Regions from separate parts of the Paraburkholderia sp. BR10141 genome, predicted to be linked through region 1. Evidence: predicted binding sites of a transcription regulator. Region 1 holds the regulator's gene; each other region holds the start of a gene.

Evidence for each region. The regulator LexA, encoded in region 1, represses DNA repair genes until DNA is damaged. The targets are predictions, from matches to a motif close to ACTGTATNNNNATACAGT.
Region 2: ACOJB8_RS30785 (VRR-NUC domain-containing protein) is a predicted target of LexA. The motif match lies at 2,078-2,095, and genes of this name have one in related genera.
Region 3: dinB (DNA polymerase IV) is a predicted target of LexA. The motif match lies at 2,301-2,318, and genes of this name have one in related genera.

The regions. Positions count from the first base shown of each region.
Region 1 is NZ_JBMIQH010000023.1:35,460-39,899, reverse strand. It holds gene ACOJB8_RS27630 (sulfate ABC transporter substrate-binding protein) at 91-1,149, opposite strand; gene lexA (transcriptional repressor LexA) at 1,443-2,093, shown strand; gene ACOJB8_RS27620 (hypothetical protein) at 2,158-2,535, shown strand; gene ACOJB8_RS27615 (DUF2939 domain-containing protein) at 2,632-3,315, shown strand; gene ACOJB8_RS27610 (universal stress protein) at 3,377-3,847, opposite strand; gene nodI (nodulation factor ABC transporter ATP-binding protein NodI) at 4,169-4,440, shown strand, end outside.
Region 2 is NZ_JBMIQH010000029.1:36,900-41,339, forward strand. It holds gene ACOJB8_RS30780 (ATP-dependent DNA helicase) at 1-340, opposite strand, end outside; gene ACOJB8_RS30785 (VRR-NUC domain-containing protein) at 337-2,070, opposite strand; gene ACOJB8_RS30790 (hypothetical protein) at 2,191-2,790, shown strand; gene ACOJB8_RS30795 (DUF3443 domain-containing protein) at 2,922-4,202, opposite strand; gene ACOJB8_RS30800 (DUF2844 domain-containing protein) at 4,199-4,440, opposite strand, start outside.
Region 3 is NZ_JBMIQH010000008.1:133,185-137,624, reverse strand. It holds gene ACOJB8_RS13835 (phospholipase D-like domain-containing protein) at 1-964, shown strand, start outside; gene dinB (DNA polymerase IV) at 1,034-2,179, opposite strand; gene ACOJB8_RS13825 (enoyl-CoA hydratase-related protein) at 2,820-3,596, shown strand; gene ACOJB8_RS13820 (MarR family winged helix-turn-helix transcriptional regulator) at 3,628-4,062, opposite strand; partial or broken gene ACOJB8_RS13815 (AraC family transcriptional regulator) at 4,152-4,363, opposite strand.

The sequences.
Region 1 (4,440 bases):
CGCCCGTAGGCGCGCTTCGTTGTTATGCGGTCACGTCGTTATGCGGACCGCTTACTGCTTGACCGCCTGCTGCTTGACTGCTCGACAGCTTTACTGCGGCTGATAGATCGAATCGAACACGCCGCCATCCGCGAAATGCGTCTTCTGCGCGTTGGGCCAGCCGCCGAACGTGTCGTCGACCGTGTAGAGCTTGAGCTTCGGAAACTTCGCCGTGAGCGCCGCCGGGACCTTGTCCGAACGCGGACGGTAGAAGTTCTTCGCGGCGATCTCCTGGCCCTCTTCGCTATAGAGGAACTGCAGGTAGGCTTCGGCCTCCTTGCGCGTGCCCTTCTTGTCGACGACCTTGTCCACCACGGCAACCGGCGGCTCAGCCAGAATGCTCACCGAAGGCACCACGATCTCGAACTTGTCCGGGCCGAACTCCTTGAGCGAGAGAAATGCTTCGTTTTCCCATGCGATCAGCACATCGCCGATGCCGCGCTGCACGAAGCTCGTCGTGGCTCCCCGCGCGCCCGAGTCGAGCACGCCCGCGTTCTTGTAGAGCTTCGTGACAAAGTCCTTCGCCTTCTGCTCGTTGCCGCCCGGCTGGTGCAGCGCATACGCCCACGCCGCGAGATAGTTCCAGCGCGCGCCGCCCGAGGTTTTCGGATTCGGCGTGACGATCGAGACACCCGGCTTGGTCAGATCGTCCCAGTCCTTGATGTGCCTGGGGTTGCCCTTGCGCACGAGGAACACGATGGTCGACGTGTATGGCGAGGCGTTGTCGGGCAGGCGCTTTTGCCAGTCCTTCGCGACGATGCCCTTGTTGGCGAGCGCGTCGATGTCCCATGCCAGCGCGAGCGTCGCGACGTCGGCCTGCAGACCGTCGAGCACCGAGCGCGCCTGTGCGCCCGAGCCGCCATGCGACTGTTTGATGGTGAGCGTTTCGCCCGTCTTCGCCTTCCACTGCTTGATGAAGGCTTCGTTGATGTCCTGGTACAGCTCGCGCGTCGGATCGTAGGAGACGTTGAGCAGCGATGTATCCGCGTGAGCGGCCAGCGGCACCATAGCCGCCATCGCCGTGACGCCGACGAGCGGCGCAACGCCGATGACCAGTTTTGCCGCCAGTGTTTTCAGCCAGCCCGCGCGCCCCGTATGTGTCGTGCCCATCTATCTGTTCTCCGTTCTCGTGTGTGCTCGTTTGCGCTCATTGATGAAACTGCAGCTAACGATGGAGGCCAGTCTAGCGATCCCCTTACATTATTAAAAATGATGTTTTCTTATTTTTTAATACGCAAAAGTGGTAAGGACAGAGGAAGTCGCTGTTGGAGCGCGGTTTCATCCGCGCAAACACGGGAAAACGGCCTGATGGCAACGTTCAGTCGATGAACTTCAAGTAACACTTGAAAAGTGGCGAGTACTGTATAAAAATACAGTTACCTGTTCAAACATACAGTGGCGCCATGACCAAACTCACCGCACGACAGCAGCAGGTTTTCGATCTGGTTCGCCGGGCCATCGAGCGCACGGGCTTTCCGCCCACGCGCGCCGAGATCGCGGCGGAACTCGGCTTCAGCTCCGCCAACTCCGCGGAGGAGCATCTGCGTGCGCTGGCGCGCAAGGGCGTGATCGAACTGGCTGCGGGCGCCTCGCGCGGCATCCGCCTCGTGCCGGGGCCCGACGACCTGCCACACCAGTTCACGCTCCCGCACCCGAGCATCATGCAACTCTCGCTGCCGCTCGTCGGCCGCGTCGCTGCGGGTAGCCCGATCCTCGCGCAGGAGCACATCTCGCAGAACTACATGTGCGACCCGGCGCTCTTCTCGAGCCGCCCCGACTACCTGTTGAAGGTGCGCGGCCTTTCCATGCGCGACGCCGGCATCCTCGACGGCGACCTGCTCGCCGTGCAGAAAAAGGCCGAAGCGAAAGACGGCCAGATCATCGTGGCGCGCCTCGGCGACGACGTGACCGTCAAGCGCCTGAAGCGCCGTCCGAACGGGCTCGAGCTGATCGCCGAGAACCCCGATTACGACAATATTTTCGTGGAGGCCGGCAGCGCGGAATTCGCGCTCGAAGGCATCGCGGTCGGGCTGATCCGCCCCACCGAATTCTAAGGAATCCGTCTGAGCGCGGTTTGCACATTGTTTGCGCACCATCTGCGCATACCTGGAGAGAGTCATGGAACGTCTTGCCCGCCTGCTGCCCTTCCGCCAATTCGGCCGCCTTCGCCATCTCCGTGGAATCGCCTCGTGCGCGGTCCGCGAAGTCCGCGATTCGGCTGCCGCACTGAGCGGCTCGCTCTTCGAAGACTCGCCTGAGATGGTAGCGGCCAGCGCAGCCGACCTGCCCGTGCTGCCCTCGGCACAGCCGGCGTTTGCGCGCGTGTCGCTCAACAGCACGCTCAACACCGAACAGCCCATGCGCCGCGCGCCCGTGCGCGTCTATCAGGGTCCGTCGCGGCTCATCCTAGTCGGCACGGTCGACGCGGTTTGCCGCGCAATCGACCGCTGCATCGCCGAGCAGCACAGCGACCTGCCCGCGGCACTCGCGAAGTAAGCAGCAACGCTGCCCAAATGTGAGAAGAGGTTACGGGCGGGATCGTTTGGCCCGGTTTGCGGTCAACACCGTGTTTAAACGATTTGCCCTATGCCGATGACGGAATCTCTCTCTACCCCGCGCAAGACCCAAGGCTGGAAAAAGCCCGTTGCGATCACGGTCGCCGTCGCAATGGTCGTTGCCGCGATCGGCTACGCCTATGCGTCGCCCTATATCGCGGTGAAACACATGAAAGCCGCGGCCGACGCGCGTGACGCCGTCGCGCTCAACGAATACGTCGATTACCCTGCGCTGCGCCTGAGCCTGAAACAGCAGGTGGGCGAGATGCTGCACCGGCGCGTCGAGGGGCAGCACAGCAGCAATCCGTTGCTGATCCTCGGCGCCGTAATTGGCGCGGCACTGATTAGTCCGCTCGTGGATGCCTACGCCACACCGGAAGGCGTGGCCGCCCTGCTCGATGGCATGCCGCCGACGGGCAAGCCCGGCGACCGGCCACACGCGCCGCCGCCAGCGGAATCCGGCGCGCCATCCGCGCAATCGGCAGAGCCGCCGCAATCGGCACCCGCCTCCGCCGCGCCACCGGCCCCGGCCGTATCCGGCACCCCCGCGCCCGAGGCGCGGCCGGTGACCACGGCGGGCTATCGCGGCCTCAATGAGTTCGCGCTCACGTGGGACCGCGGCAGTACGGGCGAGCACTACGCCGCCATTCTGCAGCGTCACGGGCTCTTCTCGTGGAAGCTCTCGGCGGTCGAGCTAAGCGAAGGAAACGTCTCGAACTGAGACAGATCGGCAGTGGCAGCGCTAACAGGCCGGTTCCAGTCGAGCCGGCCCGCTTGATCCCCTACGCGGCGGCTTGCTGCTGCTTTTCCTCAGCCGCCGACGAACACGCCACGAGAATGCTGCACGAAACGCGGTCGAGCAGCGGCGTGTTGCCGGCGCCCATCCACCAACGCGAGAGCCCTGTGCGGCAGCGGTGGCCCACCACCACGAGGTCGGCATTCAGCTCGTTGGCCAGATTCGCGATTTCGTCGATCGGATGACCGAACGCGAAATGCCCCTGAGCGCGCACGCCGCGCTCAGTTAGCCAGTCCACGCCTTCCTGAAGAATCTCGCGCGCCGTTTCCTCGAAGCGGCCGCAGGCCACGTCGGTCAACAGGCCGGCGCTCTGGGCGATCGTCGAACGCATGTCGACGACCGAGAGCAAGTGCGTCTCGGCCTGCAGATCGAGTGCAAGATCGGCGCCGCACCGCAGCGCCTTGCGGCCTTCGCGCGAGCCGTCGTAACAGAGCAGAATTTTTTTATAGCTCGCCATGATCGCTTCTCCCCGCCCGCGTGATTTGCAGGCTGTGCGATTCTCATGATGGTGCGCCGCAATTCCACACGCAAGGGCTGGAAAACGCCAGGTGTGCATCGAAAAACGCCAGGCACGTCCCAATCGGCGCACGCATCTTGCACAGTGCTGGATGCTTGCCGCGACATGCATTTACCTCGTGCGTCGTCAAAACACTTGTGAGCGACGCCCGACCCGCCACGCAGCAATGCACTAAAATGGGCCGCCTCGTTTCGTGCGATTTTTCGTTCGGTACTTCGAGCGACTCGCGCGATGCCCGATCGACTCACGTTCAACCGGTCCATGCCCGCACCCGCCATCGAATTCGAGCAGGTCATCAAACATTATGGAGACAGGACGGTCGTCAACGGCCTGTCGTTCGACGTCGTTCCCGGCGAGTGCTTCGGACTGCTCGGCCCGAACGGCGCGGGAAAAACCACGACACTGCGCATGCTGCTCGGCATCGTTTCGCCCGATGCGGGTCGCATCAGCCTGTGCGGCGAGCCGGTGCCGGCGCGCGCGCGCCACGCCCGCCAGCGCGTGGGGGTGGTGCCGCAGTTCGACAATCTCGACCC
Region 2 (4,440 bases), on a different contig from region 1:
CGAGTTTTTCGCAGAGAAGTGCGCCGTAGACGCGCAACTGCGCCCAGTGCAGCGCGCGCTGATTCTCGCGCATCGCATCGAGGTCGCCGCGATAGGTCTTGAATTCTTCGAGCCTGCGGCGCGCGGGATCGTAGCCGTCGGCGCGACCGCGCACGCTCAGCGATTCGAACGTGCCGGAAAGCGCGATCTCGGTCTCGTAGCCGGGCGGGCGCCGCGCGGCGATGGCGGCGTGGCCGGCGCGGCCGTCGCTTGCGTCGGGCGAGGGCGTGAAGCGCAAGTCGAGGTCGCCGCGCTTCGCGGTGAACTCGCACAGCGTGCGCACGGCCACCGTGTAGCTCATGGCGCGGGCAGCGCCTGGCCGGCGCTGTCGTCGGCTTCGTCTGGCAGGTTGGGCCAACGCACCTGCAATACGGAAACCGGCATGCCGTACTGCACGCAATAGGCCAGCCAACGGCGCTGGTTGTCCTGCAAGCGGTCGCCGGGGCCTTTCACCTCGATCAGTTCGTAGCGCCGCTCGTGCGGCCAGAAGCGCACGAGATCGGGCAGACCCGAGCGGTTCGCGACGGGTTCGCGCAGCAGTCGCTCGAACCACAGGCGCAGATGAGCGGCGGGGAAGCAGTCGAGGGCGAGCGTGAGCAGTTCGTCGCTCAATGCGGGCCACGCGACGAACGGTGACTGCATGCCGGATTTTTCCGCATAGCGGCGCACAATCGACTCGCGGTAGGCGTGCGTTTCGAGTTCGGCGAGACATGTTTCGAACTGCGAAGCACGTCGTGCGACGAAGTCGGCGGCGTGCAGGTCGGCGGGGCCGCGCTGGAACGGGTGGAAGAACGCGCCTGGCATCGGCGCGAACAGCGCGGGCCAGCAGAGCAGGCCGAAGAGCGCGTTGATCAGCGTGTTCTCGACATAGAACACGGGCGCTTGCGGCGCGGCGAGCGCGATGCGCGCGGCTTCCTCGACGCGCAGTGCGCCAGGCGCCGCGGGCAGCGCGAGTTCGAGCTGCGCGAATCCCGGCCCGGCGCTCGTCTTCGACTTCGCCCGCGTGCGCGCGAGACGCCCGAGCGCGCGCGCCGCGCGTTGCGCTTCCTCTTCGTTTGCGGGCGCATCGGCGATGGTCTGCGCGAGCGCCAGCGCTTCCTCGCGTCGGTTCAGTTGTTCGAGCACACGCACGCGGCGGTAACGCGATTCAGGGTGAGCGCAGTCGAGATAAGCGCGCCACGCGAGTTCGGGTTCGCCCGCGCGCTCGGCGGCGAGCCCCGCGGCGTGACGCAGCTTGTCGTGGCGAGCGCGCAGCCAGGCGTTCGCTTGCGTGCGCGGGGCCAGCGCGTCGAGTGCTGCGAGTGTTGCGGTGATGGCGCCGGCAGCGTCGAAGTCCTGGGTCTCGGCGGCGCTCTCGAGTCCGTCGCGGCAATCGCGCAGCGCCAGATACGCGTCGATGTCCTCGCGTCGCTGGAACGCACGCGAGGCGTGATCGAAGGGCACGCTTTCGTAGCGAAAGACGCCGAGGTCGGCGAGCACGAACTCCGACCAGTCCTGATGCAGGTTGCCGAAGAACATCAGGCGCAGGCGCTCGCAGAGCGGGGCGCTCGCGAACAAAAGCACAGTGTCGGACGAGGCCGGGAACCACGCACGCCAGTCGCGCGGTTCGGGCGCGGCGGCATAGTGTGCATCGAGCGCCTCGAGCGTTGCCGCGCGCGTGGCGCGAGCTTCGAGCGCGATGCCAAGTCGCTCGGCGAGCGCTTGCAGTTCGGCTTTCGTCACGAGCGCGGCGAGCGCGCCGAGATCGAGTGCGGGCGCGTCGTCGAGCCAACCCGCCGCGACGAGCGGTGCCGCAGCCGCGCGCGGGCAGCCGATCTCGTCGTACGCGAGCCGGCTGGCGCGAAAATAGGGACCCTTACGCATCAGCATGCGCACGAAGAGCGCGCGAGATGCTTGCGGCACCTGCACGAATTCGTCGGCGAAGCGGCGCTCGGCGTCGTCGAAGAGGTCGGCGCAGCGCGCGTCGAGCCACGCTAGCGCACGCTCGAAGTTCGCGAGGTAATAGAACGGATCGGGAGAGTCGGGAAGCACGCGTGGCACTGTACGGATATACAGCAGCGATGATAGCAGGGTCGCAGGTGGGCGCGAGCGCCGTCAGGGATTCCCCGCCCCGTACGCTACAATTGCCGCAGCCTGAAAATCGGATGAGCGATGAACACACGTAACGCATGCTTCGCCGGCCTCGCGGCCGCCGTCACCCTGCTCGCGGGATGCGCGGCGCAGTACCGCAACACCAGCGCCTGCGAAGAGGCGATGCGTAGCCGCCTTGCCGAGACGACGCTCGGCGACCTCAAGGTCACGCATAGCGCGACGACGTATCGTGGCGCCCGTGTGGTGGTCGAAGGGCAGCTCGAGAACGGCGCGGCTTCGGCCGCCGTGGTCGCCTCGGCGCCGTCGGCGTCGGCGTCGGCGTCGGCGGCGTCGGCCGCATCGGCCGCATCGGCGGCGGCGTCCACCACGGCGCAGGGCGCCAACGAGGCGCCCACGGTCACGGCGCCGATGGTGCAGGCGGCGGCGCTGCCCGGCACGATTTCGGTTCCCACCGCTCCGGTCGCCCAAGGCGGCACGCCAGAGGGCAAGCCGACCACGCCGGTCGCCGCGCTGGTCGCAAAGCTTGGTATCAAGAAGGCCGTCGGCACACCGGCGGCCGCGGAGTGCACCTTCAACGAGTCGGGCCTCGCGACGTTCCGCTGGCTCGCGCCGCCTAAGCTCGCGAAGACCACGCCCGACCCGAACGCCTCGAACGATTAAAACGAACGCACGCTGCTCGCCGTGGCGTTGCTACGGCAGCACCCGTCGTTGGCGCATTCTGCGCTCATGAAGGCCTCGCATGAGGCCTTCGTCGTTTGTAGCTGATAAGACTCCGGTGATCGCCGGCGCGTTCAAAACGCGAAGAATGGTCCGCTGCCTGCAGGTGTGTCCTGCAAGGCGATCGCCGTGAACACGCGGCGCCCGAAGAAGAACGGCAGTCCCCAGCCGAACGCGCGACCGTTGTAGCCAGCGAGATTGCTGAAGGCCCAGTTGCCGGTGGCGAGCAGCGTCGTCGAGCTTGCGACCGCGAAGGTCACGGAAGCGCCCACACCGTCGATGCCGGCTATCGTCGCACCGAGGCTGACCGGCGAACTCGGGCAATACCAGAACCCGCAGCGCGTCATCGTCGGGCTGTTGAAGTACAGCGCGTTCGAGCCCGTGTCGAGGTAGCTCAGCGAGTAGACCGTGCCGTCCGATGTCGTCGTCTTCACATAGCCGGTGCCCGAGTTCGCGCGCAGCACCGTCGCGCTGCCGAGCGCGTTGTTCGCCTGCGTGCCGATGCCGAAGATCATCGACCCCCTCACCCCGGACGCGCCGCTGTCGGCCAGGGGCGGCAGGTCGATGATCACGCCGTTGTTGTCGGTGGCAAAGCCCGCCACCGGGTTGCTGACTTGTTGCGCAAGCGGTTGCGCGCTCGCCGTGCAGCCGCTCGCGCGGCAGGCGTAGTACCACGGCGTGGCTGCCGCCCTGACGCAGGACACGCCGCAATCGGCGCTGAACGGCCCGACTCCGAGAATGCCGTTCGAGCGCAGCGCGGCGGCGCTGTTCATCGCGAGGCCGCTGCCGGCGCAGCCGTCCGGCGCTGACGCGGGCACGGCCGGGTCGGCGATCAACTGGATCGGCAGTGAAGCGGCAGTCTCGCCCGCGAGCTTCACGTCGGCGCTGCGCACCGTGCCCCACGTGTAGCCCGTGCCGAACACGGCGCATTCGCCGGCGATGTCGGCCCCCGCACCGGCTGGCACGGGGGGCAGCGAGAAGCCTGCCGGCAGCGCCGAAGCGAGCAGGCGCAGGCCTTGGGAGCCGGTATCGACCTGGACGTTGTCGACGCTCGCGCAGTCCGCGGTGCCCGGCACGCAGACCGTGACGCTCGTCATCAGCATGTTGTGCGTCGAGGTGGGCGTCGGGCCCACCGTGACCGCCACGACATTGGGCGTGGTCGATTGCGGAATCGTGCGGCTCGTGCCGGCGGTCGACGGCGCGCTCGAGGGAGTTGAGGCGCTGGCGGGTTCCGCGGCGCCTGTGCTCGCGGACGCGGTTCCGGCATCGCCGCCACCGCACGCGGTGAGCGCGGCGCAAAGCGAGAAGAGCGCGAGGGGGGCGACGAGGGCGAGGCGCCGGGAGCGGGCCTTCATTGGAGATCCCCGACGCTCACGCCAGCGGGAAGTGCGGCGGGCAGCCACGCGCGTCCCACGTAGGCGCGCATGTGGCCGGCCGTCTCGACCACGACCTGAGCGCCGTCCACGCGCGCAGCGTGCAGGCCGTTGTGGCCGGTGGCGTGAAGCGCCGCGGCGGCGCTGCGCCAGTCGGCTGCGTAACGGCCCAGTAGCGCCCCCACGTTGGGCTGAGCCGGCCCCTGCCACGTGTACGCGA
Region 3 (4,440 bases), on a different contig from region 1:
GGATAGGGGCGATCGGCAAGGCAACCCGGCATTCGTGGTTGCGGGTTCTGCGAATTTCACGACAGAAGGCATTACGGAGCAGGCCAACGTACTTCATCTGTTCGATTCGGCAGACCTCGCGAAACTGTACGACGACAGAACGAAAGCCATCGCCGGCAATCCGCCGATCAACCAGACCGCCGAACTCACGAATGGCTGGTCCGATTCCGTGACGGTGGGAAGCGCAGCCGTGCGCGTTTGCTTCTCTCCGGAAACGAAAACCAGACGTACCCAGATCGATACCATCGTCGAAGCGATAGGAAAGGCGCAGCATTCGGTTTTGTTCTGCCTCTTCATGCCGACAGACGAACCGCTTCGCGACGCCTGCTTTGCCGCCGGCGACAAGGGGCTCATGATGTTCGGCCTCGTCAACAATATCAGCGGAAAGTCCGCTGAGAATGCGCAAGAGGCGCAAAAAGCGGGAGAGGCAGTGAGTACGACTGCGCTGGCAAACCTCGCGCTCTATCATCGAAGCAGGGAAAACCGCGACGTCATCGATGCATCGTACTTTTCCCCGGCGACCGTGCCTGAAGGTTTCGAACCCGAGCTCCGCCTCTTTCCCGGCGAAGTCGCGCCCAGTTACGCGCCGGTCATCATCCACCATAAGTTCATCGTCATCGACGCCGAAGGAGACAATCCGATTGTCTACACGGGCTCGGCCAACATGAGCAACAACTCCGAGCATTTCAACGACGAGAATCTGCTCGAAATAAAAGACAAGCGAATCGCCGCCATTTACCTCGCTGAATTCATGCGGTTGTACGAGCACTATCGTGCGCGCGCCGTTGGCATCGAGGAGCAGCAGCATAGAACCGTGCAACGGCTGTTGCTGCAGCCCGACCGCAAGTGGGCCGACAAGTATTACAAGGCGAATAGTCCGGAGGAGAAGGCGCGGATTGCGTTGGCATCGGAGCCGGCCAGTTGATGCATTCGCTTCTGTGTTTGCGAAGTCACCGCGCACGCCTCGCACGACGAGGCGGCTGCGCGTTGCCGGCTAAAAATCCAGCGTGAACTGAGGCGACTCGTTACTGGAAGCTTCTCCGGTGTGTTGGAGGTTGCCGGCCTTCACCCCTAGCAGCCTGATGGATTTGACGAGTTCGACTCTTTTCAGGCACTCAGTCGCCGCGCGCCGCAATGCTTTCGCGTCATCAATAGGCTCAGGAAGCGTGACGTCACGCGTGACAGTCTTGAAGTCATTAAAGCGCAGCTTGATGCCGATCTTCCTGGCCAGATAGCCTTTTCGCTGGAGGTCGAGCGCCACCTGTTCGCATAGGCGGGTAAACGCTGCGCCCAGTTCCTGTCGATGCCGCACCGCGTGCAGATCGCGCTCGAATGTGGTTTCGCGACTCATCGAGACGGGCTCGCTATACGTCACCACCGGCCTGTCATCTAGTCCGTGTGAAACTCTGCGAAGCCACGCCCCGTAGCTTCGTCCGAAGTTTTCGATGAGCCAGTGCTCGTCGCGCGCAGCGATCTCACCGATGGTCGTGATTCCAAAAGACGCAAGCTTGGCGGCCGCCTTGGGGCCGACACCGTTGATCTTGTTTGCGGCCATTGGCCAAATCCTGGATTGCACGTCCTCCGGCGTCAGGATTGTGATTCCGTCCGGCTTTTGCATATCGGAGCACAGCTTGGCGAGCAGCTTGTTTGGCGCGATACCGACGGAGCATGTGAGATTGGTTGCTTCGAAGACGGCGGATTTCAACTTGCGCGCGATTGCCTCCGAATCGCCATTCGTGAGTGAAACGTCTGCGTAGACCTCGTCGATTCCAACGTCTTCCATGTTCGAACTGATTGACCGGACGGCATCCTTGAACAGTCGCGAGTACGTTCGGTAGAGGTCGAAATTCACTGGAAGGAGAATCGCATCTGGCGCTAACCGGGCGGCTTTCATGGCGGGCATTCCGGAATGAACGCCGAGCGCGCGAGCCTCGTAGGTCGCGGTCGTCAGGACACCTCTGCCCACATAGTCGCGCAGGCGCGAGAATTCGCGAGTGCCGTCCGGCTTCGTTCGGGGCGTATCCGAGCGACGGCCAGCAACCACCATGGCTTGGCCTCGTAGCTCCGGATACTGCGAAAGTTCACACGACGCAAAGAATGCGTCCATGTCGATGTGGGCTATGCGCCGATCATCTGGCATGCCTTGGTACTCAAAAATAGCTCTCGATGGCTCCGCGCGACCGGCACGCTACTCATCATCGGGTATGGCGGCAGGAGCAGCGGGACGACGGCACCGTGCGTCCTGTGGAAAATTGAATGGAACTGTACATTTATACAGTCACTTTGTCAGGATACTGGAGCTGATTCGGAGATATTTTTTTGAGTGCGGAGATGTTCGCAAACGGCTCTTCCGCGGACGCCGCCGCTCTGACTGTGGAATCCAAAAAAAGCCCGCCATGCGGCGGGCTGTTGCGAACAGGCTGGTGGAGCAGCCTGTCATGTTTCAGTCCTGGCGCGGGTGCAAACGCCGGTAGACGCTCCAGATCGCCACGGCGGCGATCACGACGACAGCGGTGAGAATAAGCATGTTCAGTCCTCCGGTTGCTTGTCTGTTTGGTAATGCTTCAATGCTACGGAGCTTGGGTGCGCGCGAGGAGTGGCGCGACGTCGCGAATGGAATACCTGGTCGAATTCTGGTCCGCTACTGATTCCGCCTTCAAACGTCTTCAGGAGCGAGGGTTCGCGAGCAGGCCCCGAATTACATGGCATCGACCGTCCGGTTTACTTTGCATGCGAACTACCTATATACTTCGCATGCAAACTAAATTTCAGGAGAGCACATGAGCGCGGAGATTCACGTCGAACAAGCCGATGGCATTCTGACGATTACGCTGGCCCGACCGGACAAGAAGAATGCATTGACGAACGAGATGTATGGCACGCTGGCAGACATCATCGAGAATGCGGAGCACGACAGCGATGTCAGCGTATTGCTGCTGCAAGGGGACGGAGACATGTTCACCGCGGGCAACGATGTGGGCGAGTTCGCAGCCATTGCATCGGGGAAGGGGCCCAGTGAGCGACACGTGCATCGCTTTTTGCACGCCCTGGCGAAGTCGAGCGTGTCCATCATCGCGGCGGTTCAGGGCAAGGCGGTCGGTATTGGCACGACGCTTCTACTGCACTGCGACTACGTCCTGCTCGCGCCAGACGCAGAACTGATCACGCCGTTCGTCAATCTCGCGCTCGTCCCCGAGGCGGCGTCCAGCTACCTGCTTCCGCTGCGCGTCGGCCACGTGCGGGCGTTCGAGATGTTTGCGCTGGGCGAGCCGCTCGACGCGCAAACCGCTGTCGCGTGGGGTCTCGCCAACAAGGTCTGCGCAAAGGATCAACTACGCGACGACGCACGCAGGATGGCGGAAAGAATCGCCGCCAAGCCGGCCGGTTCACTGAGCGCCATGAAAAAGCTGATGCGCGAAGCCGAAACCCTGGTTGCGCAAATGGACAGCGAGAGCGCGAAGTTTCAGGAGCGGCTGACGAGCGCCGAGGCAAGAGAGGCATTCGCGGCCTTTGCCGAGAAGCGCAAGCCGGACTTCGCGAAGGTTGCCCGGCACTAGCCAGTGCCTTGCTGGCCGGCCACGGTCGAGGTTACGCGTCGCCGTCTTCGGCGAGCGGAAACCTGGTCTGCAGGCTGGTCAGCCACCGCGCTACGACGTCGATCTCCGCTTCCGTAAATCCTTCGGTCAATCGGGCGTTCAAGTCTTTCATGCGAAGCTTCGACTTTTGGCGCGCGGTACGTCCTGCTTGCGTCAACCACAGGCGCGACACCCGGCCATCGGTCTCGTCAGCCCGACGTTCGATCAACCCTGCCTTTTCTGTCCGGTCAGCGAGACCGCTCATGCCTGGTGCGCCCAGATCCAGCGCAGCAGCGGCTTCGCTCATGAGTGCGCCGTTGCGATCACCCAAAAAAAACAGCAGCCCGGCCTGGGCTGCTGTGACGCCGCCTCCGGCCGCGCGTGTTTGCGACCACCGTTGCAGCCGGCGCTGTCCGACGTTCAATAGATAGACGAGGCGATGTTTCATTTCCGCGCAGATAACATTGTGCGATTTAGTTCGCGTGCGAATTATATCATGCGGTGATCGACCCTTTCGAAAGGGCGCGAAGACGTTCAATGGCTTGCGGCCGTCGCGACAATCCCACTGGCCACGAACGGCTGATTGAGCACGGGTACACCCGCCTCTTGGACCCACGGCGTGGTGGTGAGGTCCGTGCATGCGGGAACGCCTTGCAGCAGGCCCAGCTTCGCGAGTATCAGCGTGGCGGAGCACGTGCTCCGAGCAGCTGGCGCGTTGGGTCGAGCCGGAGTTGAGACATCAGCGCAGCATGGACTGGCGACGGCGGCTATTGAACGGCGCGCGGGATGACGAAATGCGTCTGGCAGGGCCGATCATGAATGAAAA